4 regions of the Clostridium acetobutylicum ATCC 824 genome follow, and region 4 is predicted to be linked to each of the others. Evidence: riboswitches for the same ligand, from Rfam matches in the RefSeq annotation. Region 4 holds a riboswitch; each other region holds the start of a gene.
What was found. Region 4 has a riboswitch for S-adenosylmethionine ahead of CA_RS02195 (trans-sulfuration enzyme family protein). Riboswitches for the same ligand answer to the same signal wherever they lie in the genome.
Positions count from the first base shown of each region.

Region 1: linked by a shared signal. The riboswitch ahead of metH (methionine synthase) and the one ahead of CA_RS02195 (trans-sulfuration enzyme family protein) in region 4 are both predicted to bind S-adenosylmethionine.
Region 2: linked by a shared signal. The riboswitch ahead of CA_RS14325 (O-acetylhomoserine aminocarboxypropyltransferase/cysteine synthase family protein) and the one ahead of CA_RS02195 (trans-sulfuration enzyme family protein) in region 4 are both predicted to bind S-adenosylmethionine.
Region 3: linked by a shared signal. The riboswitch ahead of metK (methionine adenosyltransferase) and the one ahead of CA_RS02195 (trans-sulfuration enzyme family protein) in region 4 are both predicted to bind S-adenosylmethionine.

Region 1 covers NC_003030.1:667,178-675,278, reverse strand. The annotation lists gene CA_RS03175 (SpoVR family protein) at 1-645, opposite strand, end outside; gene yhbH (sporulation protein YhbH) at 651-1,826, opposite strand; gene CA_RS03165 (PrkA family serine protein kinase) at 1,831-3,753, opposite strand; SAM riboswitch class I at 3,923-4,028, shown strand; gene metH (methionine synthase) at 4,103-7,741, shown strand.
Region 2 covers NC_003030.1:2,912,646-2,920,746, forward strand. The annotation lists gene CA_RS14320 (DMT family transporter) at 1-545, opposite strand, end outside; gene CA_RS14325 (O-acetylhomoserine aminocarboxypropyltransferase/cysteine synthase family protein) at 690-1,973, opposite strand; SAM riboswitch class I at 2,088-2,196, opposite strand; gene CA_RS14330 (prepilin peptidase) at 2,304-3,068, opposite strand; gene CA_RS14335 (aspartyl-phosphate phosphatase Spo0E family protein) at 3,065-3,256, opposite strand; gene CA_RS14340 (MTH1187 family thiamine-binding protein) at 3,323-3,625, opposite strand; gene CA_RS14345 (metallophosphoesterase family protein) at 3,794-4,459, opposite strand; gene CA_RS14350 (M24 family metallopeptidase) at 4,475-5,551, opposite strand; gene CA_RS14355 (hypothetical protein) at 5,778-6,050, opposite strand; gene CA_RS14360 (hypothetical protein) at 6,308-6,472, shown strand; gene CA_RS14365 (radical SAM protein) at 6,646-8,031, opposite strand.
Region 3 covers NC_003030.1:2,986,780-2,994,880, reverse strand. The annotation lists gene CA_RS14725 (M23 family metallopeptidase) at 1-489, shown strand, start outside; gene spoIIID (sporulation transcriptional regulator SpoIIID) at 580-834, shown strand; gene CA_RS14715 (rod shape-determining protein) at 1,015-2,037, shown strand; gene yyaC (spore protease YyaC) at 2,225-2,791, opposite strand; tRNA gene CA_RS14705 (tRNA-Tyr) at 3,028-3,112, shown strand; tRNA gene CA_RS14700 (tRNA-Val) at 3,126-3,198, shown strand; tRNA gene CA_RS14695 (tRNA-Thr) at 3,217-3,292, shown strand; tRNA gene CA_RS14690 (tRNA-Tyr) at 3,298-3,382, shown strand; SAM riboswitch class I at 3,474-3,584, shown strand; gene metK (methionine adenosyltransferase) at 3,652-4,827, shown strand; gene CA_RS14675 (SF1B family DNA helicase RecD2) at 5,550-7,769, shown strand; gene CA_RS14670 (hypothetical protein) at 7,777-8,101, shown strand, end outside.
Region 4 covers NC_003030.1:447,651-455,751, forward strand. The annotation lists gene CA_RS02165 (PTS lactose/cellobiose transporter subunit IIA) at 1-320, shown strand, start outside; gene CA_RS02170 (PTS sugar transporter subunit IIB) at 346-654, shown strand; gene CA_RS02175 (GH1 family beta-glucosidase) at 679-2,088, shown strand; gene CA_RS02180 (PTS sugar transporter subunit IIC) at 2,145-3,497, shown strand; gene CA_RS02185 (hypothetical protein) at 3,681-3,959, shown strand; gene CA_RS02190 (hypothetical protein) at 4,642-5,334, opposite strand; SAM riboswitch class I at 5,913-6,015, shown strand; gene CA_RS02195 (trans-sulfuration enzyme family protein) at 6,091-7,245, shown strand; gene CA_RS02200 (trans-sulfuration enzyme family protein) at 7,266-8,101, shown strand, end outside.

The sequences.
Region 1 (8,101 bases), 220 kb from region 4:
AGGTATCTTACTCAAATCTGGCTCTACAGGCTTTTCATAAGGTTCTATTATACTTCTAGGCTTATAGCTTGAATTATAATCTTGTATTATTTTATTTCTTATTTCTTCATAAGATAGTCTTTTCTCTCCTATTACTCTGTGAGTTTGATATCTTATTGCATGTGCTGCATCGAGAATTTTTTCCACCTTTTCATTTCCTATTGCTGGATTGTCTATATAATTTCTTATAGTATCAGCATCATTTTTAAACATATTAACAGTTTCACTGGCATCTGTACCTTCTCTAAAAAGCCTATTATTCTTAAAGAAATCATTGTGACCATAAACATGTGCCATAGTAAGAATTTGAAGTAGTAAAGTATTTTCTTTCATCAAATATGCTATGCATGGATTTGAGTTTATTACCATTTCATATGGAAGCCCAACAAGGTCATAACCATAAAGTGTTTTTTGTTTTTCATATGCCTTTCCATAGCTCCAATGTGGATATCTTGATGGCATTCCAGTATAAGCCTCCGCTTCAAGCATTCCATTATAACTTATGATTTCAAATTCCTGATTGTAATAATTAAGCCCCATTTCATTGACTATACCTTCAATTTTCTCATTCCAGGTTTCAAGCTCTTTTAACGTGTAGTCCCCCATATCTATCACTCCTTTAATTCCTTTATGAGCATTTTTTTAAGAACAGGCCATAAATCTTCCTTATTTCTTATGGTTGAAGATATGAAGTTTTTATCCTTTACATAATTATCAAACTTGTATTTCATCGTTCCTGAATATGAATAAGGTAAAATTTCAGCATAACCAATCATATTTGCAATTTCACAGAACTTTCTCATAGACTTTATTGCTCTTTCATCGTCCTCAGTGAAATTATCACCATCACTTACGTAAAATCCGTAAATATTCCACGTAGCTGGATTAAATCTTTCCTTTATTATATCCATAGCCGTATTTAATCCACTAGAAATATATGTCCCGCCCGATTCTACTTTGTGAAAAAATTCTGTTTCAGTTACTTCACGCCCAACTGTAGAGTGTGAAATAAACGCTATTTCCACATTAACATATTTCATTCTTATAAACTTAGAGAGTATGAAAAAGAAAGAACGTGCAAGATATTTTTTCGTACTATCCATTGAACCAGAACAATCCATTACACACATTATTGCTGCATTACATTCTTTTTTTGGCTTTTCTTTTATTCTATGATATCTTAAATCTTCTTCACTGAACGGTAATCTTTCTACCTTATCATCCTTACCTAATTCTTTTATTGCTCTTTTTCTTGACTGCTCTCTTTTTATTTTTTCTATAACTGTTCTTTTTTTAGCAAGCCTTGGCCTTATACCATACTTTTGATAACCTGCTTTTTTCTTTGAACTATCTGTTACTATTTCAGAATATTTCTTTTTATCAAGATTAGGCAAATTTAAGTCTTCAAGAAGATACGAAAAAACTTCTTCGATAGTTACTTCTGTTTCATAAATATCTTCTCCCTCGCTGTTTCCTGCACCTTTACCTTTTCCTTTAGAGCCATTGCCCATTTGCTCTTTTCCTATAATATCCCCTTTTTTTTCGTTTCCAGTTCCGCTTCCTACAGATGAACTGTTATTTCCATAAAGGAACTTATATTCTTTAAGGCCTCGTATTGGTATTTTTATTTTCTTACTTTTACTTTCTCCAATTATACTTTCTTCTGATACTATATCAGCAAGATTATCCTTAATAGCTTTTTCAACCAGTTCTCTATGTCTTCTCCTATCCCCTATAGTTCTATCATGTTCTGTAGGATTAATACTGTAATCTCTAAAAATTGCCATTCTATCAATCCTTCCACAAATTGTTAGCGGCATATTTTAATATAACATCACAGCAATAATCGCAATAGCCATTTCTTTTCATTTCTTCGACCATAGCATTATATTTTTCATCCTGCTCTTTATCTCTTACTCTTGATTTTGTTATTATTCTTGATAAATCTTTTACTGAAGAAGTAAGCTTCTTTTCAATAGCTTCTTTTAAAGGTTCATAAGCATCATATGCTATTTTCCCACCATTTCTAACTACATAGAACATATATGATGTAACATCTGTTCTAAAGCCCTTAGCTGAACTTTCAGATATACCTATCTGCTCTTCTATAGATCTCATAAATTTCTCATCTGGATTAAGCTCCTCTCCCGTTGCTTTATCCTTAAGTCTTGTTTTATTCACAAAAGCCTCTGCATTATCTAAGTAATTGTTAAATAAAGTTTCAGCTTGTTCTCTATAGCTGTGTATAAATGCTTTTGTTATTTCTTTTTCTAGGACTTTATTATATTCTTTTCTTATTATGTTTTGAACAAACCCCAAATACTTCTTCTTTTCATCATCTGCTATATCAAGATCTTTTACTGATCTTATAATATTTTCCATTATACCCAAAGGATTTATACAATCGTATTGTGAGCTTGAAAGAGCATTATCTATAGCTTTAATTATAAATCTTGTGGATATTCCATTCATTCCTTCTGTTATTCCCGCCTCTTCTCTAAGCTCGCTTATATCAACTTTTTTAGTTGTTCCATTCTCTACAATATCTTCACCATTATATATTTTAAGTTTTGTTATGAGGTCAACCTTTGAAGACGGTTTAAGTCTTGAAAGTACTGCGAACATAGCTGCAACACTTAATGTGTGCGGTGCTATATGAGCTGTAAAATTACTCTTTTTAAGTATCTTCTCATATATTTTTTTCTCTTCATTTAGTTCTAAACAATATGGCACCTCTATTTTTACTATTCTATCTAGAATTGCTTCATTAGTATGATCAGACTTAAACTTATTCCATTCTGCTTCATTGGAATGGGCTATTATAAGTCCATCAAAATATATCATTGCTCCTTTACCAGGAGATGGTATTGATTTCTCTTGTGTCGCTGTAATTATAGTATGAAGATATTCTACATCATTTTTAAATACCTCTATAAATTCTACAAGTCCTCTGTTACCAACATTAAAAGCTCCATTTAAGGAAAAAATCCTTGGATCATCCTCAGGATATAGATCCATTTTTGAAATATCTATGCTTCCTGTTAAAATTGATGTATCCTGATTATTTGGATCAACAGGTGGTACTACACCAATTCCTTTTCTAGATCTTATGGAAAATCCACTAGTAATTACAGGGAACTTTTCATATTCTCCATTATATTCATGCATAAGTCTATATCTGCAAACAGGGCATAGATCCCCTTCTATCTCCACTCCAAGAAGCTGCTCAAATTCCCCTCTTAAATGCTTTGGAATAAGATGAAGTGGCTCTTCTCTCATGGGGCAGCCTTTTAAAGAATATACCGGTTTTGCCTCCTCAAGAGCTCTTTTAATAGATTCAACTAAAGATGATTTTCCTGCTCCAACAGGACCTACAAGGTACAATACCTGCCTTGCTTCTTCACCTTTCATAGAAGCCGAATTAAAATAATTCATGAGCTTCATAATAACCTTATCTATACCAAAGAAATCATTTTTAAAGAAGTTATATCTCTTTATTGATTCATTTCCATAAATTTTTCTTATTCTATGATTTTCCTCGGGCTTTAAAACCTCAGAGCCTTTGCTCTTTATAATATCGTATATTCTTTTGTGGGCCAGCTTAACTATATCAGGGTTTTTCTTAACCATATCAAGATATTCTATAAATGTACCTTCAAACTTTGTTTTTCTTGAGCTAATTCTATCATTTTCTATGATTTCCTTAAAATCCATGAATGCACCTCCAATCATTTTATAACATCCAATTTATAAAGTAATTTTCCTAAAGTCTTAACTGGATAAATGAAATATCTATAATAAATATATGTATTTATTATTGTAAAATTACTGTATTGACATTTTTTAATTTAACTAATATAATAAAAACAAATTTAATGTAAAAATCTTATCAAGAGTGGTGGAGGGACTGGCCCTTTGAAACCCGGCAACCAGTATATTTTTTAATATATGTGGTGCTAAATCCTGCAGCAAACGCTGATAGATGAGAATAATCGCGAATGTAAAGCCCGAGGTTATTTCCAAGGGCTTTTTATTTTATCCTATTTTTTAAGGGGGCTAACTTATGAATTCTTCACTAAAGAATTTGTTAAATAACAAAATTTTAGTTTTAGATGGTGCTATGGGAACATGTATTCAATCCTTTAATCTAGATGAAGGCGACTTTAAAGGTTCCTTATCTTGTACATGTCATTCCAATCAAAAAGGAAACAATGATGTTTTAAATTTAACCAAGCCAGAAATAATAAAAGAAATCCACAAGAGATACCTTGAAGCTGGCGCAGATATAATAGAAACAAACACTTTTAACGCTACTGAAATATCACAAAAAGATTATAATATGCAAGATAAAATATATGATATTAATTTTAAGGGGGCAAAACTCGCAAAGGAAGCTTGTACTTACTACACAAAACTAAATCCTAATAAGCCTAGATTTGCTGCTGGTTCTATTGGGCCTACAAATAGAACTGCTTCTCTATCTCCAGATGTTGAAAATCCTGGTTTTAGAAATGTAACCTTTGATGAGCTATGTAATGCCTATAAACATCAAATAGAGGCTCTAATAGATGGAGGTGTAGACCTTCTTTTAATTGAAACTATATTTGATACTTTAAACGCTAGAGCAGCAATCTTTGCAGCAGAAACAGTATTTGAAAATAAAAAAATAAAACTTCCTATTATAATTTCAGGGACAATAGCTGATAAAAGTGGAAGAATATTATCCGGTCAAACTCTTGACGCTTTTGCAGAAAGTTTAAAAAACGAAAATATAATTGCTATAGGGCTTAATTGTTCCTTTGGTGCTGAAGAACTTATACCTTTTATAAAAAGACTCTCTGAAACACAAAATAGATATATATCCTTTCATCCAAACGCAGGACTTCCAAACTCCCTTGGTGAATATGAAGAACTGCCAGAGGAAACTGCTAGCATTGTAAAAAAATTAGCACTTGAAGGACATTTAAATATAGTTGGAGGCTGCTGTGGCACTACACCAGAACATATAAGAGCAATAAGCAGCGTAGTTAAAGGCATTTCTCCAAGAAAAGTTCCAAACTTGGAACCCAAAACAATTTACAGCGGACTAGAAAACATAAAAATTGATAAGAACAGTAACTTCATAAATATAGGCGAAAGAACAAATGTAGCGGGCTCAAGAAAATTCGCAAGGCTTATACGTGAAAAAAATTATGAGGAGGCTCTAACCATTGCAAGACATCAGGTTGAAAATGGTGCCCAAATTATAGATATAAATTTTGATGATGCACTTTTAGATGCTCGCTCTGAAATGGAAACATTTTTAAGACTTATTGCAAGTGAACCTGAAATATCAAAAGTTCCAGTTATGATAGACTCCTCTAATTTTGAAGTTTTAAAAGTTGGATTAAAGTCTATTCAAGGTAAAGCCATAGTAAATTCCATAAGTCTTAAGGTTGGAGAAGAAAAGTTCATTGAAGAGGCAAAATTTATAAAGAACTTTGGCGCTGGCGTAGTTGTAATGGCCTTTGACGAAGAAGGTCAAGCAGCTACTTATGAAAGAAAAATTGAAATCTGCAAGAGAGCTTATACTATTCTCACAGAAAAAGTTGAGTTTCCACCTGAAAATATAATATTTGATCCAAATATACTATCTATAGCGACAGGAATTGAAGAACATGACAACTATGCAGTTAATTACATAAAAGCTGTTAAATGGATAAAAGAGAATCTACCATACGCTAAAGTCAGCGGTGGAGTTAGCAACCTCTCCTTTTCTTTTAGGGGTAATGACGCAATAAGAAGAGCTATGCATTCTGTTTTCCTTTACCATGCAATAAACGCTGGAATGGATATGGGTATTGTTAATCCAGCAATGATTGATTTATATGACGATATAGATAAGGATCTTCTCGAAAAGGTTGAGAATGTTGTACTAAATAAATCATCTAACGCTTCTGAATCATTACTAGAATTTGCTCAAACGTATAAAAAGACGACTGAAACCTTAGAAAAGCACGAGGATGAATGGCGACAAAAAAGCCCAAGTGAAAGGTTGAGTTATGCTTTAGTTAAAGGAAATGTTGAATTTATTGAAGAAGATATAGAAGAAGCAAGAAAAGAGTATACAAATGCACTTGAAATTATAGAGGTTCCTTTAATGAATGGAATGAAAAAAGTGGGTAAACTTTTTGGAGAGGGAAAAATGTTTCTTCCTCAAGTAGTAAAAAGTGCTAGAGTTATGAAAAAGGCTGTTGAATGTCTTCTTCCCTATATAAACGAAGAAAAGTCTAAAAATCACAATAAAAGTGCTGGTAAGGTTGTATTTGCAACTGTTAAAGGCGATGTTCATGACATAGGCAAAAATATCGTATCTGTAGTTCTTTCCTGCAACAATTTTGAAGTTATAGATTTAGGAGTAATGGTTCCCCCTGAAACCATACTTGAAACGGCAAAACGTGAAAATGCAGATATCATTGCTTTAAGTGGTTTAATTACACCTTCTCTTAATGAAATGGCTTATGTAGCTGAAGAAATGAAAAGGCTTAATTTTGATATACCACTTATGGTGGGTGGTGCTGCTACCTCAAAAACTCACACAGCTTTAAAACTAGCTACGAAATATAAATATGTAGTACACAGTACTGATGCTTCAGATGCTGTTACCGTAGCCAAAAATCTAATGAGTGAAAACAAATTTACTTTCTTAGAAAAATTAAATGAAGAGTATTCTAAAATAAGAGAGACCTTCTCTACTAATAAGATTGAACTTATCTCCATTCAAAACGCAAGAAAAAACAGATTTACTATTGACTGGAATAAAACTAAAATAACTGAACCTAAATTTGTCGGTATAAAAAAATTACAAGCTGTACCTATAAATGAATTAAGAAAGTATATAGATTGGACTTTCTTCTTTACGTCTTGGGATATGGGAATGAATTACCCCAAAATAATGAAAGATCCTAAATACGGAGCTGAAGCTCAAAAACTCTTTAAGGATGCCAATGAAATGCTTGATTTATTGCAAAAAGAAAATTTAATCACTTGTAATGGAGTTTTTGGAATATTCCCAGCTAATTCTGTTAATGATGATATAGAAATCTACACTGATAAAGGAACTGTAACCATAAATACTCTTCGTCAGCAGCAGATACTTAAAGACAGCGATTATAAAGCTCTATCTGATTATATCGCTCCAAAGGGTATTGGCATCAAAGATTATATAGGTGGTTTTATTGTAACTGCTGGAATAGGTGCAAAGGAATATTCCGATAAATTAAAGAAAAAATGCGACGATTATGGAGCTACTATGCTTAAACTTATATGCGATAGACTTGCAGAGGCCTTTTCAGAACTTCTTCACCTAAGGGTAAGAAAAGAATACTGGGGATACTCTCAAGATGAAAACTTATCCTTAGAAAAACTTCTTAAAGGAAGTTACAGAGGGATAAAACCAGCTATTGGATATCCTTCTATTCCCGATCACTCTGAAAAAGCAAAGTTATTTGATTTACTTTTAGGTAAAACTTCAATAGGAGTGGAATTGACGGAAAGTTATATGATGAATCCAACTTCAAGTGTATGCGGTTTGTATTTTGCAAATGAACGAGCAAAATACTTTAATATAAATAAAATAGGAAAAGATCAACTTGAGGACTATGCTGTTCGAAGTAATAAAGACATTAATGAAATAAAAAAATTATTAGATACTCTGTTATAAAAATAGTGGAAGCCATTTTAGCTTCCACTATTTTTATTATGCACTAATAAATTACTCTTATTTTCTATAATTCATCCCCTAGTCAATTTTAAAAACACATAAGCATCAATAATAGTAAATATATATTTTTAATATTGCCCTTGATTTATTGCGTGCTATTCTCCTATTTACAAATATTAATTAAATTCACTTATCGATGCAAACATTGACATATACTCTTTTTCATTTTAAAATTACAAATACAATGAATTAATATAACAAGCAAAATAGTAAACAAAAAATTTTCCAAATGCATTAACCTTATTTATGGTTAATGTTAGAAATAATTTATAAAGGAGGCTAGAAAAGAACTTATTCCAT
Region 2 (8,101 bases), 1.5 Mb from region 4:
ACCGAAAGCACAAAAGCCGCTGCCATAATAAAGCCCTCTCCCTTAAATGAAAATGAGAACTTTAAGATATCAGAATTAAAGTTGGCAACTATAACACCTATAAACCCTATAATACAGCCAATAATTTTATTTATATTAAGCTTATCATTCTTATATATAAAATTTGCAAGTATTATACTAAAGAAAGTTCCAGTACTGTTCATTATAGAACCTTTAGTCCCTGTTGTGTATCCAAGCCCTACATAAAAAAATATGTACTGCAATAAGGTTTGTGTAATTCCAAGCACAAAAATTTGCACTATATTTTTTTTATTAAAAATTTTCATATTCCTGTGAAGTATTATAGATATTATAATAACCATTATTCCTGCTAAGGCAAACCTGTATCCTGCAAATACAAATTCGCTTGGTACATCATTTGATTTTATATTAAATAGTTTGTACCCTATTTTCACACCTGGATAAGCACTCCCCCACAGGAAGCAGCAAATAGATGCAAATAAAACCACAAGTTTTTTATCAGTGAAAATTTTTTTAGAATTCATTTTTAAGCATCCTTTCACTTATATCTTATGTAAAAATCGCTAAAGATGAAATATCTTCAGCGATTTACGTAGAAGTTATCATATAAATATGATAACATAATTTCACATATATTCAATTATTGTATACACCTTTTATTTAAGCAATTAAGCTTGTTCGAGAGCTTGATTTAAGTCCCATATTAAATCCTCTGCATCCTCTACTCCTATTGAAAGTCTTATCATATCTGGAGTAACACCAGCTGCTTTTTGTTCTTCTTCATTAAGTTCAGCATGAGTTGTACTTGAAGGATGTATAACAAGTGATTTTGCATCTGCAACATTTGCCAAAAGAGAGAATAGTTTAACACTATTTATAAATCTTTTACCAGCTTCAAGTCCTCCCTTTATTCCAAATGTAAATATTGAGCCTGCACCCTTTGGAAGATATTTATTTGCTAACTCTTTATAAGGACTTTCCTCAAGTTCAGGATAATTTATCCATGAAACTTTTGGATGGTTCTTCAAGAATTCAACTACCTTTCTTGTATTATCAACATGTTTTTGAACCCTAAGTGAAAGTGATTCCAACCCTTGTAGGAAATAAAAAGCACTTTGTGGACTAAGCGTTGCACCTGTATTTCTTAAAAGTTGAACTCTTGCTTTTAAAGCAAAAGCAGGTGCACCTAGATCAGCATATATAAGTCCATTATAGCTCTTATCCGGTGTTGTAAAATCAGGAAACTTTCCACTAGCTCTCCAATCAAATTTTCCACCATCAACTATAATTCCACCTATAGTAGTTCCATGTCCTCCTATAAACTTTGTTGCTGAATGTACAACTATATCTGCTCCAAATTCTATAGGTCTTATAAGATACGGTGTACCAAATGTATTATCGATTATAAGTGGTATTTTATTTTCATGGGCAATTTTAGCTACTGCCTCTATATCCAAAACATTTATTCTTGGATTTCCAATAGTTTCCCCATATACAGCTTTTGTCCTATCATTTATTGCTTTTCTTATATTTTCAGGATTATCTGGATCTACAAAAACAACCTTTATTCCAAGCTTCTTAAGAGTAACCCCAAATAATTCATATGTTCCACCATATAAGGTACTTGCTGCAACAATTTCATCCCCAGCACTTGCCACATTTAAAATAGCATAGGTAATTGCTGCAAGTCCTGATGCTGTTGCAAGTCCAGCAACTCCGCCCTCAAGAGCTGCTACTCTTTGTTCAAATACATCAGTTGTTGGATTCATTATCCTTGTATATACATTTCCAGGTTCTTTCAATTGAAATAAATTTGCTGCATGATCAGCATTTTTAAATACATATGATGTTGTTTGATAAATAGGTACAGCTCTTGATCCTGTAGTTGGATCAGCAACTTGTCCTGCATGAACCTGTAATGTTTCAAAACCAAATTTTCTTTCTTCACTCATTTTTAAAATCCCCTTTTTATTATATTTTAACTTCAATATCTAAACCTAAAAATATATAAAATTAAATCCTCTTCTTAGTTGAAGAGGATTTTAGCTTTCTAAAATTTTATAATCCTCTTATCTCTCAAAATTAACTTTGCAGGAATTAACACCATACATCTAATTAAAAAATGCTGGTTGTTGGGTTTCATAGGGCCAGTCCCTCCACCTCTCTTGATAAGACCTTATCATAAATATATTCAATTTTTCCTACTATTCATATATGAATCGTTTATTTTACTTTATGATTAAATTATATCATTTTATATAAATCTGTCAATAGATTTTCAATTATAAAATTAATTTATTATAAAAATCCAAAATATTTTGTCCATATAATATAGTTATAACGGATGCTGCTGCTACAAAGGGTACAAAAGCTATATAGTCCATTCTATCTTTAATTTTAAGTAATATTAAACCTATTGATACAAATCCAGCAAGTACAAAAGATATAAATAACATAAACATTCCAAGTTTCATTCCTAAAAATAGTCCACACATAAGTAAAACCTCAGCATCTCCGCTGCCAAACGCTGGCATGTCAATTATCTTTTTAGTAATAATATTTATTAAAACAATTACTCCTGAATACAAAAAAGCAGCAAATAAATAACCGTAAATATGATTTTTATAAAATATATTTATAGCTATAAAAATTATACCTGATATTATACCTGGCAGAGTTGTACACAAATATACATTTGTCGTGTCTAAATCTATAATTGAAATAATAAATAAAAATGAAAAAAGTACTATGAATTTAAGCGTTATTAATTGATATCCATACTTGAGGTATATCGCCAAAAACATAATTCCTGACAAAAATTCAAATGCAAAATACCTATATGATATTTTTTCTTTACAGTACCTACATCTTCCTTTTATAATAACATAACTAATTAATGGCAGAAGATCATACCACTTAAGCTTATTATGACATTTAGTACAGTTAGAGGGAGGATATATAATAGACTCTCCCTTTGGTAATCTAGCTATACACACATTAAAAAAGCTTCCAAATATAGTTCCAATGATAAAAATAGTTATAATCATTTAACTTTACTGTATCTTTTTCTTATTTTATCAACGAGCCTGTAATACTCATTTATTTCTTTGTTTAGTGCACAGCTATTTCTTAGCACTAACTTATCTGTAAGTTTTGCATTTTTTCCATTTATCTCATTGTACAAATTATCTCTCAAATTTTCTATATGTTTTAACAATAGTTTTACATTTACCATAATAAACACCTCAACTGTTATTATTTACATAAAAGTGTTTATTATTCATATTGAAAAAAATTGGTTTTATTTTAATTTTTCTCTAACAGAATTTAATTTTTGCTCCATCGATGCCTTCTTATCACGTCTATCATCTATACTTATGGATGTAATTACTCTTTCTGCTCCATTTTCAAAAGGAATTTCATGCATTTTTCTTATAACCCTAATTATTGTATCAATTTCACCTTCAAATATTGTACACATTGGAGTTAATTTGTATTTTATTTCCTTTTCAGCTTTAAGTATATTTTCACATGCTGCTACATAGCTGCTTAAACTAGTAGAGCCTGTTCCTACTGGTATTATTGTTGCTTGCGCAATAGCCAATTTAATCGCCTCCATATTTTTATAAAATTAAAACTCTTATGAATATTATACCTCAACTTACAATAGTTTTTTTCTCAAGCCTATAATTATTCTATTTATATAAGCCTATTATTTGCAAAATAAATAAGGTTAATGTAGCTTACTTAAGCCATAACATTAACCTCATTATTAAACGTAAAACTCTTTGAAATCCTCTAGCCTTAACATGGCCAATTTTCCTCCTGCCTTATCTCCATAAACACAACCACAGTCAATATAAAAAGTGTTTTTTCTTCTCAATATTTTTACTTCTGTTGTATTTTTTATTGATTGAACAGGAGTGTGTCCACATATAATGTTATATCCTTTAATTTTCTTTTCTTTACCTATGTTATGCCTACTCCACAAAACAGTTTCTTCAAGCTGAAAACGCAGTATCTCTTTGATACTCAATTCGCTATAAAATGGTGGAAAATGCAACTGTGCATGTACTAAAATATTATTATCTACAACCTTATATATTGGTAAACTTTTAATATATTCATATAGCTTATCATTAAAGGACTTACCTCTTTTTATTATCTCATTAAAGGTTACTTTTCCTCCATTTAAGAACCATAAATCTGGATTTTTATCTTCATAATACTTTTGATACATATATTCATGATTTCCTTTTATAAGATATACATTTTTATTTTCATATATATAATCTAGAATTTTTAAAGGTTCTGGTCCCCTATCAAAAATATCACCTATAATATATAGCTCATCTTTATCAGAAAATCTCACTAGTCTAAGCAGTTCAGTAAACTTATTATAACATCCATGCAAATCACTTACCACATACCTTGCCATAAATCGTCTCCCTGATTATTGTAGTATCTTAAGCTCTCTACTAACATTATTTAAAACTTCACAGCCTGTTTCGGTTACAACTACTAAATCCTCTATTCTAACTCCACATTCCCCAGGAACGTATATACCCGGTTCTATTGAAAATACCATTCCTACTTGAGCTTCTATATCAGAATTACCTCCGACTGAAGGAAACTCATGATCTTCTATTCCAATATTGTGCCCTGTTCTATGTGTAAAGTACTTTCCATATCCTTCTTTTTCGATTACTTCTCTAGTCACTCTATCTATATCACTTAATTTCACACCTGGCTTTACAGCTTTTTTTCCTGCTTCATTTGCTTTTTTCACTGTTTCATAAATCTTTTTCGCCTCTTTTGATGCCTCTTTATAGAAAAAAGTTCTTGTCATATCAGAGCAGTAATTATTATATACTCCTCCCATATCTATAACTATAGTATCTCCATTGTTTAGCTCAGTGTCATCAGGCATGTGGTGAGGATCTGCTCCATTTTTACCATAGCTGCAAATAGTATCAAAAGAAAGTTTCTCTATTCCGTTTTTTTCAAATATTCCTTGTATTACTTTAGCCATTTCTTTTTCAGTTTTATCTTTATTTATATAATCTACTAATTCCTCCATAACCTTATCATTTATTTTTGAGGACTCCCTTAAAATTTTTATTTCCTCTTCATCCTTTATCATTCTTACTTCATCTACAATTGGAGAGGAATTAACAAAGTTCATATTTGATTTTTCCATAAGTTCAATTAAAAAATGTGCTGGCCAATTTTTATCGATTCCAAGCGTATCGTTTTTATCTATCTCATTTAAAAGAACTGGTATTGGCTCTTCACTATCGTCATAGGTTATGATTTCACTATTATCTAACCCTTTACTATTCTTAAAAAGACTGTTCATGATAAAAGTAACCTTACCATCTGTATTTATATACATAGCTACTAACCTTTCTCCTGAATCTATAGAAGCTCCTGAAAGATAAAATATACTTGAAGCTGAGGTTACAAGCATTTGATTCAATTTATGTTTTTTCATATTTTCTATTACTCTTTTTATTCTACTATTATTCACAAATTTCACTCCTCTTTATTATCCTTATGAATACATTTATCAATATAAAAATAACCGCCATTACTATATAGGAGAATTGTTTTTATACTAGCTTTATTTCCCTATACTAGGCAGTTAAATCACGTCTTATCTATGTAATAATCAAAGGTGAATATTTATAAGTGGCAGATGTCCTTATACATCTATCCACTTAATTATATATATCCTAATATAGTGTTTTGATGTATTATCCACCAACCTTCAATTCTTTATTTTTTACACTTGATACTTTCAATTTCTCAATATAACTCTCGTCATCGCTAATTCTTATCAAATTTCCTATAAAATAAGGATTCTTAGGGATCTCTTTAAATATAGCAAAATTTATTAACATCTTTGCTGTATTAATTTTCTTGACGTGTGTGTGGCCTTTTTTAAAAACTTTATTTGTATTTATTACTAGATAGTCATTACATACAGGCACTATTACATATTTGTTTCTTTTATAGATTTGATTCATATTTATCACCTTCATTTTTTTAAATGAATACCTAAGTTACGGTATTAAGGTAAAATACAAAAATCATGAAATTAACTAATATTTATAACTAACCCCTGCACAAAATATTACTTTCTATATATTTATTATACATTTATAAAAAATATTTATCCACAATAATTTAGCAATATAATGAATTAATTTTTAATTTGGAAGAAGACTACTATAGGAACACTATCTAAGACATAAACTTTTTTACATGTAAAGGAGGTTTAAAAATGCCAAAAGAAAAAAAGTATCAAAAAAAATCTGCTACAAATAATCAATGGTCTTCACTTCCCGAAGAAAATTTTGATAAATCTCAATCTAAAGGTAAAAGTGAAAAATCAGCTTTAAATAATCAGTGGACTTCAACTATAAAAAACTCCACTGATGATAAATAATGAGTGGTAGATTATCCCAAACACTACAACTCAAATAAATTTCTTAGAAAATTACCACAACAAAAGATGCCATACTTTAACAATGGCATCTTTTTATTATCTGAAGGGTTTCTAGTATAACTTTATCAATAAAGCTCTAAACATTAATGTTTTAAAAACCCCACCTATTACTATTACCCTTTTGCGAAATCATCATTTCCTTTCTCGTTAAATACTTCTTTCCAAGTTTTTTCTGCATAAGGTGCAAATTCCTCTGCTGTCTTAGTTATCTTCTCATGGAATTCACTGTCATGAAGCATCTTCTCTGCTCCTAAATCATCAGGCTTTGCCCCCACCTCTTTACATACATCAATTATAACATCAGTATTATCAATCATCATGCATGGTCTAAGCATATTCTTATTGTAAGGTTGTATAGCCCTCAGTTTTTTAAAGAATGGATCTCTAAATGCATCTATTAGGTGTCTTCCTTTTAAATTTACTGTTGAAAAATGTGAAAATATACATGGTTCAACATCTTCTCTTGAATTTACATGAAAATAATATTTTCCTGCTATACATCCTCCAACATATGGTGCATCATTGAAAAAATCTATGGTGAAATATGGCTTTGTAGCTCTTATTTCCCTTGATCTCTTCCCAAGATAATCTCTTTGCTCTGCTGTAAGCATCATATCAAAATCAATTGTCTCACCATTTACAGGCATAAACAAAAAATACCAGCTCATCTTAGAGCCTTTTTCAATTAACATATCCGTGAATTCATCACTGAGCACCGTATCTATATTTGTCCTTGTAACCGCTGAGGATACTCCAAATAATATCCCTCTCTCATTGAGCATATCCATAGCTTTTAAAACCTTTTTATAGGTTCCTTTTCCTCTACGGTCATCTGTATCTTTTTCAAAGCCTTCTATTGAAAGCATTGGTATTACATTTCCACATTTTTTAATCCTATCAGCAACCTGTTCATTAATCAAAAGACCACTTGTAAAAGGAGTGAACATCATATCATTGTACTTTTCGTATATGTCAAGAAGATAATCATTAAAGAAGGGTTCCCCACCTAAAACAATAACATAATATATTCCAAGGTCTCTTGCCTCCTTTATGATTCTATCAACTTCTTCTTGTGGAATATCATCTTTTTTGCTATAACTTGAAGCATAACAGCCCTTACAATGAAGAGAACATCTCATAGATGGGCTTATAAGCATAACAAAAGGTATCTTAGTATCTTCCTTTTCTAAGTACTTATCCTTTTTAGGTCCAGCATACCAATTAGCATTTGCAAAAAAATTAGTGAAGAATTTTTTTAGACATTTACTATCTGTATTTGTCAAAATATCTTGTATATACTTGTGTTTGCACTCATCGTTGTTGTAGTAATCCTCAACAACAGCGATTTGTTCTAGCGCCACTTTATCCTTCTTGTTTAACTTTTTTACAGCTGCAAATATCTTATTTACATTCTTTTCTGGATTCTTGTCAAGATAATCAACTACTTTGTTTACTATAGCTTGCTTAGCAGCCTTTTCCAAAGCATTTTTTATCTCCATTGGAATTCCTCCTAGTAAATTAATACATATGACTAATATGAATGTCCTTAAGTTAAAGTAATAAATATTA
Region 3 (8,101 bases), 1.4 Mb from region 4:
CAAGTTAATCAAAATCAAAATTTAATTAAGAAAGATACTCAATCAACAACACAAGCATCATCTAATAACGTTGTAAAAAAGAGTTTTATGGAACCAATTCAAAATGGCAATATAGTAGTTAAATTTGATACTTGGTATTCTAAAAATGGAAAGTATACTAGTATACCAGGAGAATATATATCTCCTAGTAAAGATTCCAATGTTATAGCTGCTTGTGATGGAGTTGTAAAAGCTATTGATGCTGGTAAAGTTACTATTTCAAATGATCAAACAGGTTACACTACAGTATATGATAATTTAGATGAAAAGAGCATAACTGTTAAACCGAATGATAATGTTAAACAAGGTCAAACTATAGGTAAAATAGGTGACAGTAATTACAGTAATAAATTGATAACAGATACAAGTTGTTTGTATTTTGAAATTGATCAAAAGCAAAACGATGGAACTTATTTAGCTGTAGATCCTGAAAAAATTTTAGTTCATTAAGATTAATAAATTACTTTGAAAACACTCAAAGTAATTTATGGTGATATTAATGCATATTTATTAATTAGAAGGGTTAAGGAGGTAGCAACTTTGAAAGATTACATTGAAGAAAGAGTTATGGAAGTTGCGAAATATATAATTGAGTCTAAGGCTACTATTCGAAAAACAGCTAAAGTTTTTGGTGTTAGTAAGAGTACAATACACAAAGATATGACAGAAAGATTACCTCAAATAAATCCTCAAATTGCTGAGCTTGCTAAAGGTGTGCTGGAGTTAAATAAAGCGGAAAGGCATATAAGAGGAGGAAAAGCAACAAAAATGAAGTATAAAGCTATTGAAGGTTAAAAACATTCCGTTTATAATAATATAGAAGATATATAAATATATATTTTAGTATTATTACACTGTAGGATATATTGTTTAATTTTTTAATTAAGGGAAATGTAGTTTGGATATTTTAGGATTAAAAAATATATCTATATTTAAAACGTAGAAATAAACGTATGAGATGGAGTGAATAAAGGAATGTTTTTTGGTATAGGAAATGATATGGGAATAGACCTAGGAACCGCTACGGTATTGGTTTATTTAAAAGGTAAGGGTGTTATTCTGAAAGAACCATCTGTTGTAGCAATCAATCGTACTAATAATGAAGTTTTGGCTGTTGGAGAAGAAGCAAGGCAAATGATAGGTAGGACACCAGGTAATATTACTGCAATACGTCCATTAAGAAATGGTGTAATTTCTGACTATGATGTAACAGAGAAGATGCTAAAGCATTTTATCAGAAAAGCTTGCGGTAAGAGAAGAATTTCTCAACCTAAAATTATAATATGTGTTCCTTGTGAGGCTACTGGAGTTGAACAAAGAGCAGTAAAAGATGCTGCAAAAAATGCAGGGGCTAAAAAAGTTAGTTTGATTGAAGAGCCATTAGCAGCTGCAATTGGAGCAGGTCTCGATATTACTAAAGCAAGTGGTAATATGGTTATAGATATAGGTGGAGGAACTACAGATATAGCTGTAATTTCATTAGGTGGTATGGTTGTAAGAAGCTCTATAAAAGTAGCAGGAGATACATTTGACGAATCTATAATAAAGTATATAAGAAAAAAACATAAATTAATGATTGGCGAAAGAACGGCTGAAGATTTAAAGATAAATATAGGTTCGGCATATAAGAAGGAAATAGAGGAGACTATGGAGATTAGAGGAAGAGATTTAGTTACTGGACTCCCTAAAAACGTTGAAGTATCTTCTTCAGAGATGCGTGATGCACTTAAAGAGGCTGTAAGTTCAATTGCAGAATGTGCACATGCTGTTCTTGAAAAAACTCCTCCAGAGTTAGCGGCAGATGTATCAGATAAGGGTATAATGATGACAGGCGGAGGTTCTCTATTAAATGGACTTGATAAGTTCATACAAGAGGTAACACAAGTGCCTGTATATGTGGCTGAAGATCCTGTCTCATGTGTTGCCTTAGGAACGGGTAAATCACTTGAGTATATAGACAAGATAGATATGAATGATGAGTTAAGTCTTATTAGGTAACTTTAGTTATAAATTATAGTTAAGAATAAAATTTGTAAGCGAGAAAATTAAATTTAAAATATAAGTATTCATTAAAGTCAATTTTTATATGCAAATTATAAAATATTCTAAAAATTGAATGGGCATGCTGCCCTTTCAATTTTTCCTTTAATGACTAGAATGTATTTTAATTATATTTTCTCGCTTTCTATTTTAGTGTAGATGCGCTATCTGGAAAAATACTATCACTAAAAGTTTTATGAAGATAATAAGAATGAATAATCGTTTGAACTATGACTTTTGACATTTCAAAGATTAAGTTTAAACGTATATTTCTATTAGTAAATAATTCGCTGCTTTCACAGGAATCAACTATTCCAACAATAGAAACTTCGCCAACATCTGGAAGTGACTTTCCAACGCCCTTTCCAGGATGAATAGCATAATCTCGTACTTGAATCTCACCTATATTTTCAGTATCACCTAAGCAAGCATCTATGCCTATTATTGTTGAATTTGTATGATCTTTTTTTATTTTGTACAGTTTTTTATCTATATTTAAAGCGTGGATAGGTTCCGAAATTGTCCCGTAAACGTTTAGTGGAAAGAACTTTTCCTTAAGCATTGTTCCAACCATAGGGCCAAGGCAGTCACCTATGCAGCGATCTGTTCCTATACATATTATTATTGTATTATCATCTATATAATGTTTTAAAAAATTTGAGAGCCTGTAGTATGCCATTGGTAGGTTATAAAAAGCTTTGATTTTGTTCAACAGAATCACCTCCTAGATAATTTATATGTACTTAACACTTTTAATATCACTAATAGATTTTAAAATAATAATATATATAAATGATTTGCGTGCTAAAAGTGGAGTAATTAAGAGATATTGCTGAAAAATATAATGATATTTGCCGATAATGGTCTATTATGGCCATTGATTTTTAAAGGGTATCAACGTATAATATTACTTGTTGACGCGGTGAAAACTGCTGATGCAAGTCTTGTGGAGGAATTCCCGAGTGGCTAAAGGGGGCAGACTGTAAATCTGTTAGCTCAGCTTTCCATGGTTCGAATCCATGTTCCTCCACCATTTAAATAAACTAGGGCGTTTAGCTCAGCTGGGAGAGCATCTGCCTTACAAGCAGAGGGTCACAGGTTCGAGCCCTGTAATGCCCACTTAATAAAATTTAATAAGCTGGCATAGCTCAATTGGTAGAGCAACTGACTTGTAATCAGTAGGTTGTGGGTTCAATTCCTACTGCCAGCACCAAATGTGGAGGAATTCCCGAGTGGCCAAAGGGGGCAGACTGTAAATCTGTTAGCTCAGCTTTCCATGGTTCGAATCCATGTTCCTCCACCATAAAAGACACACAAGTGTCTTTTTTTAAGTTTATATTGACTAAGATTGTTATAAAGTGTATTATTTAGTGTGTAATATAATTGAATGGAAACTCTTATCAAGAGAGGTGGAGGGAAAGGGCCCGTTGAAACCCGGCAACCGATGTATTAATTTAAGTACATAATGGTGCCAATTCCTGCAGAATTATTCTGCAAGATAAGAGAGAGAATGTTAAGTCTCTTCTTATTGAGGAGACTTTTATTTTTATATTGTAGGAGGAAGTGGATATAATGAGAAAGTTATTTACATCTGAATCAGTAACAGAAGGGCATCCAGATAAAATCTGCGATCAAATATCAGACGCTATTTTAGATGCCATATTGGAAAAAGATCCAAATGGAAGAGTTGCTTGTGAAACTACAGTGACTACAGGAATTGTTAATGTTATGGGAGAAATATCAACAAATTGTTACGTTGATATTCCTAAAATAGTAAGAAAAACTGTAAGAGAGATTGGATATACTAGAGCTAAATATGGTTTTGATTGCGATACATGTGCAGTTGTAACATCTATTGATGAACAATCAGCTGATATTGCAATGGGAGTAGATGAAGCTTTAGAATCTAAAAAAGGTGAAATGGATAAAATTGATGCAGTTGGTGCAGGAGATCAAGGTATGATGTTTGGTTATGCGACAAACGAAACTAAAGAATTTATGCCTATGCCTATTGCGCTTGCTCATAGATTATCTAGAAGATTAGCAGAGGTTAGAAAAGACGGTACTTTGGACTATCTAAGACCAGATGGAAAAACTCAAGTTACAATAGAGTATGAAGATGATAAGCCAGTAAGGGTAGATGCTATTGTAATATCAACACAGCATGGACCTGAAATAGGACATGAGCAGATTGAAAAAGATTTAATTGAAAAAGTAGTAAAGTATGTTATATCACCTGAACTTTTAGATGAAAATACAAAATATTATATAAATCCTACTGGAAGATTTGTTGTAGGTGGACCTCAAGGAGATTCAGGACTTACAGGAAGAAAGATAATAGTTGATACTTATGGTGGATATGGAAGACACGGAGGCGGTGCTTTTTCAGGAAAAGATCCAACTAAGGTTGATAGATCAGCAGCTTATGCAGCAAGATGGGTTGCAAAGAATCTTGTAGCAGCAGGAATTGCTGATAAACTTGAAATACAGCTTGCATATGCAATAGGAGTTGCAAAACCAGTATCTATTTCAGTTGACACTTTTGGTACTGGTAAGATAGAAGAAAGTAAGATTGTTGAAATAGTAGAAAAAGTTTTTGATTTGAGACCAGGAGCTATAATAAGAGATCTTAACCTTAAGAGGCCAATATACAGACAAGTAGCAGCTTATGGCCACTTTGGTAGATTAGATGTAGAATTACCATGGGAGCAGTTGGATAGAGTTGAAGCGATAAAAAAATATTTATAATAAATGCTTGATATAAGAATGGCACTGAAAAGCTTATAGTTTTTCAGTGCCATTCTTATAAGTGGCTATTTTTATTCTAGGATAACTTTAAAATATATTAGTATAATATTATACTTATGTTAAAATCTTTATATAGGATATTTTAAATTTATATATATTATGATATTATAAGAGTATTGGTTATGAGAAATCAAAATGAGAATTAATTCATAGGGAAATGGATTAATTCTTGTTCGAGGTAAATAAATTAGTAGTATACTTATTTTGTATAATATTATAAAAGAAGGTAGAGTTATGAAAAATCCATATGAGGGTGGATTTTTGCATATGATTTGGAACGTGAAGAATTTCATGATAAAGGCTTTGGTTTTTGCATTAGTTATATCTTTGGGATTGACATTTTTAGCGATTAAAACTTTCCTACATATTTTAAACCATTTGTACATTTTTGCGGGGAAGAGAGTTAGCATTGAAATATTATATCTTTCAATTTATATAGGTATTATACTAGTTCTGGAATTAGTTGAAATCATTTGCAATAAGCATCTTACAAAAATGTAAAGGTATGAGGGGGGTACATAAATTTATTGTATCTCTTTTTTACGTGAATGTTAATATTAATGTAATTATAAAATATTTATAGTGAAACTGAATTAACTACAAATACAGTTGTATTTTTTATAATAGCAAAAGAGGAATCACTATAGTAAGGAGAAATCTATATGGTAGAACTTCGTTGTGTTATTGAAGCTGTTGTGTTCAAAAATGAAGAAAATGGGTATGTTGTTGCAAACGCAAATGCAGAAGGAAAAGATAAAATTACAATTGTTGGATGCATACCGTATATTATGGAAGGCCAATCTTTAAAGATTTCAGGAGAATGGATTGTTCATCCACAGTTTGGAAAGCAATTTAAAATTGAACGCTGCGAAGAAATACTACCTAATTCTTTATTAGGTATAGAAAAATATTTGGCATCAGGAATTATATCGGGAATAGGTCCTGTAACAGCAAAAAAGATAGTTAATAAATTTGGAGAAAAAACTCTTGAGATATTAGATAATGATATATATAGATTAAGTGAAATAGAGGGAATAGGTAAAAAGAAAATAGATAAAATATATGAGGCGTATTCAGAACAAAGAGAAGTAAGAAATATTATGATTTTTCTTCAGAATTATGGCGTTACGCCTAAACAATGTGTGAAAATATATAATCACTATAAATCTAAGGCTATAGAGGTTGTGAAACAAAACCCATATATTCTTGTAGAAGAGATATCAGGAATAGGTTTTAAGACGGCAGATAAAATAGCTCGTAGTCTTGGAATACAAGGAAACTCTCCATTTAGAATTGAAAGTGGAGTATGTTATGTAATAAATGAATTTTGTGCTTTAGGTAATACATATATGCCTATAGATAAACTTGTAAAGAACTGTATTAATGTATTAAATGTAAAAAAAGAAGAGGTTGAAAAAGCAATATATGAATGTACTCTTTCTCAAAAGATAAAGGTTGAAATAATAAATGGGGAAAATTGTGTTTTTACAATGGAATATTACTATTGTGAGATAGGAATAACAAGAAAGATAATAACTCTTGCCTATGATAGTTATAAAAGCTTAGAGATAGATGTAGACCAAAAGATAATACAGTTTGAAAATGAAAATAAAATAAAATTTGCACCATCACAAGTAGAAGCTATTGAAGGAGCGTTTTCAAATGGTATAGAAGTAATAACAGGAGGGCCTGGTACAGGTAAGACAACAATAATAAGATGCATAACATATATATTTGAAGAATTAAATATGAAGGTATTTATGGCAGCACCTACAGGAAGAGCTGCAAAAAGAATGTCCGAATCAACAGGTAGGGAGGCCAAGACCATACATAGAATGCTGGAGCTTGGATATGAAGATGAGGTGTTTTTTGATAATAATAACTATAGTACACTTCAATGTGATGTTGTAATAATAGACGAGGCATCAATGATAGATGTTGTTTTAATGAACAGTCTATTGAAGTCAATAGGTATGGGTACTAGGGTTATTATAGTTGGTGATGTAGACCAGCTTCCTTCTGTGGGACCTGGAAATGTGCTGAGAGATATAATTGAAAGTAAATGTGTAAAGGTCATTAGATTGAATAATATTTTTAGGCAAGCAAAGGAAAGTATGATTACAGTGAATGCGCATAAAATCAATAGTGGTGAAATGCCCCTTCTAAATAAAAAGGATAAGGATTTTTATTTTATACGAGAAGATAATGCAGAAGCTATAACCAATACTATAATTAGTTTGGTTTACAAGAGACTGCCACTTTTTAATAAGTCTTGGAAGGCTGCTAGGGATATACAAGTGTTAGCACCTATGAAAAAGGGGATAGCAGGTGTTGCAAACTTAAATGTAAGTCTTCAAAGCATTATTAATCCTCCTCATAAAAGTAAAGATGAAATAAAATTTAGAGATAATATATTTAGAGTTGGCGACAAGGTTATGCAAATAAAAAACAATTATATGTTAAAATGGAATAGAATAAATGGAGATGGCGAAAAGACAGGAGAAGGAGTTTTTAATGGAGATATAGGGTTTATAAGTAATATAGATGAGGATAATAATGTGATAGTTATTTTTGATGATGAAAAAGAGGTTACATATGAAAGAATTAACTTAGATGAACTTGAACTTGCATATGCAATAACTATCCATAAAAGCCAGGGAAGTGAATTCCCAGTAGTGGTTCTTCCTATGACTATGGGGCCACCTCTTCTGATGAATAGGAACCTTCTTTATACAGGAATTACAAGAGCAAAGCAGCTAGTTGTAATAGTTGGGTTTCCAAAAGCAATAAAATTTATGATAGATAACGATAAAAGTTTTGAAAGATATTCAGGTCTCAAATGGAGAATCGAAGATATAATAAAAGAAGAGAGTGAGGAGTGAGAGTTTTATGGAAAAATCATGTATTAAAATTAGAGAAGAATATAGCAAGATATCTCAAACTCTTTTAAAATTATTGAGTGGTAGGGAAAGATATATAAATTTAAACTCACCTCCATATAATACTTCAAAGATTTTCTTGAATATTATAATTGATTATATAACAAATGGAAAAAGTGTACTGTATATAACAGATGAAATTGAAAGTGAAGTTGAAATAATAAAGTTAATAAAAAAAGCTAGGCTTAAAGATTATACATATTATAGGGGAAAAAGGCTATATACAACGTCTAATTTTATGATATGTAATTATGAAAATGCTTTTGATCTAGATC
Region 4 (8,101 bases):
TGGATATAGAGCAAATAATAATGAATATAATAATTTATTCCGGCGATGCTAGGAGCTACATGTATGAAGCGCTTAGCAAGGCAAGAGAAGGAAAGTATGATGAGATAAATGGCTTAATAAAGCAAGCAAATGATGCTATAGGAAAGGCTCATGATATACAGACTTCAATGCTTCAAAAAGAAGCAGAGGGCGAGGCACTAAAGGTTTCAATATTATTTGTACATGCGCAGGATCAATTAATGACCACAATTTCAGAAAAAAATCTTATAACTGAAATGATTGAAATGACAAAGGATATAAATGCTTTGTCCAATAAATAAAAAGAAAATGTTAGGAGGAACAATTATGGTTAGAATTTTATTATTTTGTAGTGCAGGAATGTCAACTAGTATGTTAGTTTCAAAAATGAAAAAGGCAGCTGAAGCAAAAAATATAGAAGCATTTATAGAGGCTTATCCTCAAGCACAGATGGCTGATTATGCCGACAAGGCTGATATAGCATTACTTGGGCCTCAAATTAAATTTCTTTTACCAAAAGCAAAAGGAGTATTTGATCCAAAGGGAGTACCAGTAGAAGTAATAAATTCAGCTGATTATGGAATGCTCAATGGTGAAAAGGTTTTAGATCATGCATTAAAGGTTTTAGGAAAATAAAAGACAAACTTAAGGAGGTAGAAAATGAAATTTCCAAAGGATTTCTTTTTAGGTGCTGCTTCTGCATCATACCAGGTAGAGGGTGCCTGGAATGAAGATGGAAAGGGAGTATCTAACTGGGATGTATTTACCAAAATACCAGGAAAAACTTTTGAAGGTACTAATGGAGATGTTGCAGTAGACCACTACCATAGATACAAAGAAGACGTAAAACTGATGGCAGAAATGGGACTTGATTCATACAGATTCTCCGTTTCTTGGCCAAGAATAATACCAGATGGTGATGGAGAAATAAATCAAAAGGGAATAGAGTTTTACAATAATTTGATCGATGAGTGCCTTAAATATGGCATTGTACCATTTGTTACCTTGTATCACTGGGATATGCCAGAGGTACTGGAGAAGGCTGGAGGATGGACAAATAAAAAAACTGTAGATGCCTTTGTAAAGTATGCTAAAGCGTGTTTTGAAGCGTTTGGAGATAGGGTAAAGCGCTGGATTACTTTTAATGAGACTATAGTGTTTTGCAGCAATGGATACTTAAGTGGAGCTCACCCGCCTGGTATAACAGGAGATGTTAAAAAGTATTTTCAAGCAACACACAATGTATTTACAGCTCATGCCAGATCAGTTATTGAATATAAAAAATTAAAACAGTATGGCGAAATAGGAATAACGCATGTATTCTCACCAGCCTTCAGTGTTGATGATAAGGAAGAAAATAAGGCTGCTGCATATCATGCAAATCAATATGAGATTACCTGGTATTACGATCCAATATTAAAGGGAAAATACCCCGAATATGTAATTAAAAATATAGAAAAACAAGGATTTTTACCAGATTGGACAGATGAGGAATTGAATACATTAAGGGAGGCAGCTCCGCTTAATGACTTTATAGGACTTAACTACTATCAACCTCAAAGAGTAATTAAAAATCATGACACAGGGGAAAAAATTGAAAGAACAAGGGAGAACTCTACAGGGGCACCTGGAAATGCATCCTTTGATGGATTTTATAGAACAGTAAAAATGGACGACAAAACTTACACTAAATGGGGCTGGGAGATATCACCTGAATCATTAATTTTGGGGCTTGAGAAATTGAAAGAACAGTATGGTGATATCAAAATTTATATTACTGAAAACGGTTTAGGCGATCAGGATCCAATAATAGAAGATGAAATTCTTGATATGCCTAGAATAAAATTCATAGAAGCTCATTTAAGAGCAATAAAAGAAGCTATAAGTAGGGGGATAAACCTTAAAGGATATTACGCTTGGTCAGTAATCGATCTTTTAAGTTGGCTTAACGGATACAAAAAACAGTATGGTTTTATATATGTAGACCATAAACACAATTTAGATAGAAAGAAGAAATTATCATTTTATTGGTATAAAAAAGTAATAGAAGAAAGAGGTAAAAATATATAGTTTAAACAGGACTTAATTTATATACCATATAAAATTATCGAGGAGGAATTATAATAATGAGTAAAGTAGATACCATTCAAGAAAAACTCATACCGCCAATAATGAAATTTGCTAACTCTAAAATTATAACTGCCATAAAGGATGGAGTTATAATCACAATGCCACTTACTCTAGTTGGATCAATATTTTTATTGATTGCTAACTTTCCAATTAAATCCTGGAACTCTTGGATGACAGCAATATTTGGACCAAATTGGGCTGTTCCATTAACTCAGGTTTCAGGTTCAACCTTCGATATAATGGCAATTGCGGCTGTAATAGGAATAGCAGCTCAATATTCAAAAAATGAAGGCCAGGATCCAGTTACAGCAGGACTTTTAGGTGCAGTAGCATTTTTAATTATCATGCCAAGTTATTCACCAATAAATATAGGTGATAAAGTTGGTGGAATTGTTATGAAACATGCCGACAAGGTTCAAAGTGTAATACCAAAAGCTTGGACCGGCGGTAAAGGAATGATAGCCGCTTTAATTATTGGTGTACTTACAGGTTATATTTATTCGTGGTTCTTAAAACGTGATATAAGAATCAAACTTCCAGAAAGCGTACCATCAGGTGTTTCAAATGCTTTCTCAGCATTAATTCCAGGTGCTGTTATTATAACAGGTTCTATGTTAATATTCATATTCTTTAATATTGTTACAGGTGCAACTGCACTTGAATGGATTTATAAAGTATTACAAATTCCACTACAAGGAATAACGGACTCATTAGGTGGAGCAATAGCAATACCATTTGTTATATCTTTCTTCTGGTGGTTTGGTGTTCATGGTGCTACTCTTATCGGTGGTGTTATGAACTCTATATACCAAGCAAATACATTAGCAAACCAGGATGTTTTCAAAGCTGGACATAAATTAATAGCTTCAGGAGCTGGAAAAAATGCTCACATAGTATGTCAGCAGTTCCAAGATAACTTTGTAACCTTAGGAGGTTCAGGAATAACTTTAGGACTAGTTGCAGCATGTTTCTTATTCGCTAGATCACAACGTCTTAAACAGTTAGGTAAATTAGCCTTAGTTCCAGGTTGCTTTAATATAAATGAGCCAGTTCTATTTGGTTTACCAATAGTTTTAAATCCACTTATGTTTATACCATTTTTGATTTGTCCTCTTGTTTCAGGAATACTAACTTACTTCGCAATATATACTGGTTTAGTACCTTGCTTTACAGCTGTTCAAGCAATATGGACTACACCGCCTGTACTATCGGGTCTTATAGTTGCAGGTTGGAGAGGAGCGGTACTCCAGCTTATAATAATTGCAATAGCTGCTATAGTTTACTTCCCATTCTTCAAAAGTCTTGATAAACAATACTATCAAGAAGAGATATCTGGAGAAGCAGAATAGAAATCTAAGGTTAATCTAAATTAAGCTTTGGATTAACCCTGTAAAGAATATGTACTGAAGGAAAACTAAGGTAAAACTTAGCTTACCCATATTAGTATTCAGGGGGGAACAGTGTGGATAGTTAAGTTTGCCTGGTTTTCATATACATAAACCCACAAACTATATTATTTTAGGAGGATTAAAATGAAATTATTTAAGATAAAAATCACAGGAAGCTTAGAGGAATTTAAAATTGAGTACTCTTTCTCAACAGATTACTTTAACTACAAAGAGTGTACTTATGAAGGAACAGAACAAGAAAGATACGATCAATTCTATGAGGATTTAAAAACAAATGGAGGACCTCAGCCACTAAACATAAAATTAAAAATGTCAAATGGTGTAATGGATAGAGCGTTCCCTAAAAAGGATCTCCTAAAATTAAAGAATGTCCAAGACTTCGTCAAAAAAATGTACACCTAAAGAGGTTTGGGCGGAGCCCATTATATTCATGAACTTAGAAAAAACACGTCATTCAAAAAAGAAAATAAACTAATTAAGGATGTCGTTAATAAAGAGGTTTGGGCGGAGCCCATTATATTCATGAACTTAGAAAAAACACGTCATTCAAAAAAGAAAATAAACTAATTAAGGATGTCGTTAATAAAGAGGTTTGGGCGGAGCCCATTATATTCATGAACTTAGAAAAAACACGTCATTCAAAAAAGAAAATAAACTAATTAAGGATGTCGTTAATAAAGAGGTTTGGGCGGAGCCCATTATATTCATGAACTTAGAAAAAACACGTCATTCAAAAAAGAAAATAAACTAATTAAGGATGTCGTTAATAAAGAGGTTTGGGCGGAGCCCATTATAATCATGAACTTAGAAAAAACACGTCATTCAAAAAAGAAAATAAGCTAATTAAGGATGTTGTTAATAAAGGGGGTTGGAAAGATAGCGTAAATCCATCATTACGCTATACTATTTCTACGATTATCACTCAAATAATAATGCTAGCTACAAAAATTCATATAAATACACCTCTACCTTTAATATAGGTAGTATTAAAAGACAAATAAGTTGCAATGGGGTAACAACCTAAAAAACACGTCTTAGCTAATGAAAAATAAATTTCATATGAAAGCTAGGGCGTGTTTTTTAATTATTTTAAAGGCATTGAGCCCGTAACAAATCTATATTCTAAAGTATTTTCATTATCATTATATTGAACAACTCTTATAGTCTCAAAGGATTTAGCATTATTTTTTACTCTATTTGCTAAAACTTTTTTAGTATAATCTTTATCTACCTGCTTTACCGAAGAATTAAAGTCTTTAAAATCATAATTGCTATTTCCAGTTAAGCTGGTTATAAATTCCCTTAGAAACTTACAATATCTAGTATCAAAATGTTTATTGTTTTTTTGTCTTACATCCAACTCAACATTGTTATAAGCTGTTGTATTTCCCTTTCCATCAGTTATAATATCACCAGTATATGAAATATCATACACATTTCCATTATTGCCATTTTCTTTTATATCTTTAGCATTAAAAGCTAACCAATTACCTTTAGAATATTTATCATTCAAAGTATATTTAATTCCATATTTATCACATATTAATTTCAATTTATCTATTATATTTTGTCCTTGAGATACAAATTTACTTCGAGTTACGCTATATTTTGATTTTAAATTAGTACTAGTGTTACTAGGTATCCACTTTGATTTAACGGAAGCTTTAGACTTTGATGAATTATCGTCGGATTGACCTGTTTTTGAGCAACCTACTGATAATAGTATCATAAACATTATAGCAATACTGCAAAGAATTTTTATCTTTTTTTCTTTCACTAAATTACACATCCTTTGTTAATTGTAAAAACTTGTTTATATTATAATATAATTATTTAAAATTATTATAACTAATATTAAAGTTTACATTTAAAACATATTATAAAGGTAGAAAATTTAGGAGTCAAGCACTACATATAGGTATTTATAAAGAAAAATGTTTTGTGCTAAGGCTAATAATAGGTATTAAAACTTCAAAATATCAATTCAAATAGTTCAAAGAAAATAAAATTAATAAGATATGTAAGTTAGTATAGGGAGGGTGACAAAGTACATTAGGATTATGAACTCAAATTAACTCATCTTTTATCAAAGCTAATAAACTCTAATACAACATATAAATTAGGCCAGAGGTTTTGGCAGAGCCCATTAGAATCATAAACCCCAATCAATCCGTCTTTTATCAAATAAAAATATACCGACTAAAATTATCAGCGAAATAAATTAAAAACATAAAACATTGCATTAAAGGAATATTTAGAGTGGCTAATAAGCTAGCATAGAAAAATATTCTTGACAATTAAAATAATAGAACATATAATAATCATATTAAACAAGTTCGAAAACTAAATAATTGTTTCTTATCAAGAGTGACGGAGGGATAGGCCCTATGAAGTCCGGCAACATCCAATTATTTTGGAGATGTGCTAATTCCTACAGGTTTATCCTGAGAGATGAGAATGTTTTTAAAACTGCTTCTTATTTTTTAATGGATAAGAAGCAGTTTTATTTTTTTATTATTAGGAGGAGAAGATTATGGGAGAAATAGATTGTAGAAATTTTGAGACAAAAGCAGTTCATGGGGAGAGTGGTTTTGAGAGCAGAACTGGGGCAATAAGCTACCCAATATACCAAAGTTCTACCTTTAGACATGAAGGCTTAAATAAAGGAACTGGATATGATTATTCAAGAACAGGAAATCCCACTAGAGATGAAGTTGAAAAGACAGTTGCAGCACTTGAAAATGGTAGAGCGTGTCTCGCATACTCCTCTGGTATGGCTGCAATATCAAGTGTTCTTACCATATTTAAAGGTGGAGATCATATAATCGTTTCAGATGACTTGTATGGAGGAACCTATAGAATATTTGAGGAGATATATGAACATTATGGAATTGAAGTCACATATACAGATACAACAAGCACTGAAAATATAGAAAAGGAATTGAGGGAAAATACAAAAGCCATATACCTAGAAACTCCAACAAACCCTCTTATGAAAATTACTGATATAAGAGAGGTTAGTAAATTAGCAAAAGAACATAATACTTTACTTATAGTGGACAATACTTTTATGACGCCTTACTATCAAAAACCACTAGAGCTTGGAGCAGACATAGTTCTTCACAGCGGAACTAAGTATCTTTGTGGACATAATGATGCCTTAGCAGGTTTTGTCATTTTAAATGATGAAAGGTTAATTGAAAAGCTTAGATTTATACAAAACTCTGTTGGAGCTGTGCTTGCACCTTTTGATAGTTGGCTAATTTTAAGAGGAATAAAAACCCTTCACATAAGACTTGATAGACAGCAGGAAAACGCAATTAAAATAGCAAACTTCTTAAAAAAACATAAGAAAATTACAAAGGTTCTTTATCCAGGATTAGAGGAGCACGTTGGTCATGATATTTTAAAAAGTGAAGCATCAGGTTTTGGAGCAATGATTTCCTTTTACGTAGATAGTAAAGAAACCGTAGAAAAAGTACTTGAAAGCGTAAAAGTAATAATTTTTGCTGAAAGCCTTGGTGGAGTGGAAAGTTTAATAACCTATCCTTATACTCAAACTCATGCAGATATTCCAGATGATATAAGGAAAAGGCTAGGCGTTACAGATAAGCTTCTTAGATTTTCTGTGGGAATCGAAAATGTAGATGATTTAATAAAAGACTTAGATAAAGCATTGCAAGCATAAATATTAAGGGGGATTTTAAAATGAAATTTGGAACCAAGCTTATACACAGCGGATTTGAAGGAGATAAGGCAACAGGAGCTATAAGTACTCCCATATATCAAACTTCAACCTTTCATCAAGAAAACATAGATGGACATGTAACTTATGATTACGCAAGATCAGGAAATCCTACACGTGAAGCATTAGAAAATACAATAGCTCTTTTAGAAGGAGGTTACAAAGGCTTTGCTTTTTCATCAGGCATGGCGGCAATTTCCTCGGTTTTGAGCATTTTTTCAGCCCATGATCACATAATCGTACCAAAAGACGTTTATGGAGGAACCTACAGAATAACAACACAATTTTTTTCAAGGTTTGAAGTTGAGTGTGAATTTGTAGATACAACAGATATAAATGAAGTTCAGAGAGCAATAAAAAAGAACACAAAAGCAATTTATATAGAAACACCATCAAACCCACTTATGAAAATAACAGATATAAGGGCAATAGTTGAACTTGCAAGAGAATACAAGTTATTGGTTATTGCAGACAATACATTTATGTCACCATATCTTCAAAGACCACTAGAGCTTGGAGCGGATATAGTAGTTCATAGTGCTACAAAATTTTTAAATGGACACAGTGACATTGTTGCAGGCCTTGTTGTTGCGAAAAATAAAGAGCTAGCGGATAAGATTTACTTTGTTCAAAATGCCTTTGGAGCAGTGCTTAGTCCACAAGATTCATGGTTATTATTGAGAGGAATGAAAACCCTTAAGGTAAGGCTAAATTATCAACAAAATAATGCCACAGAGCTTGCAAAATGGCTTCTACTTAACAAATTTGTTGATAGAGTACACTATCCAGGAATGCCTAG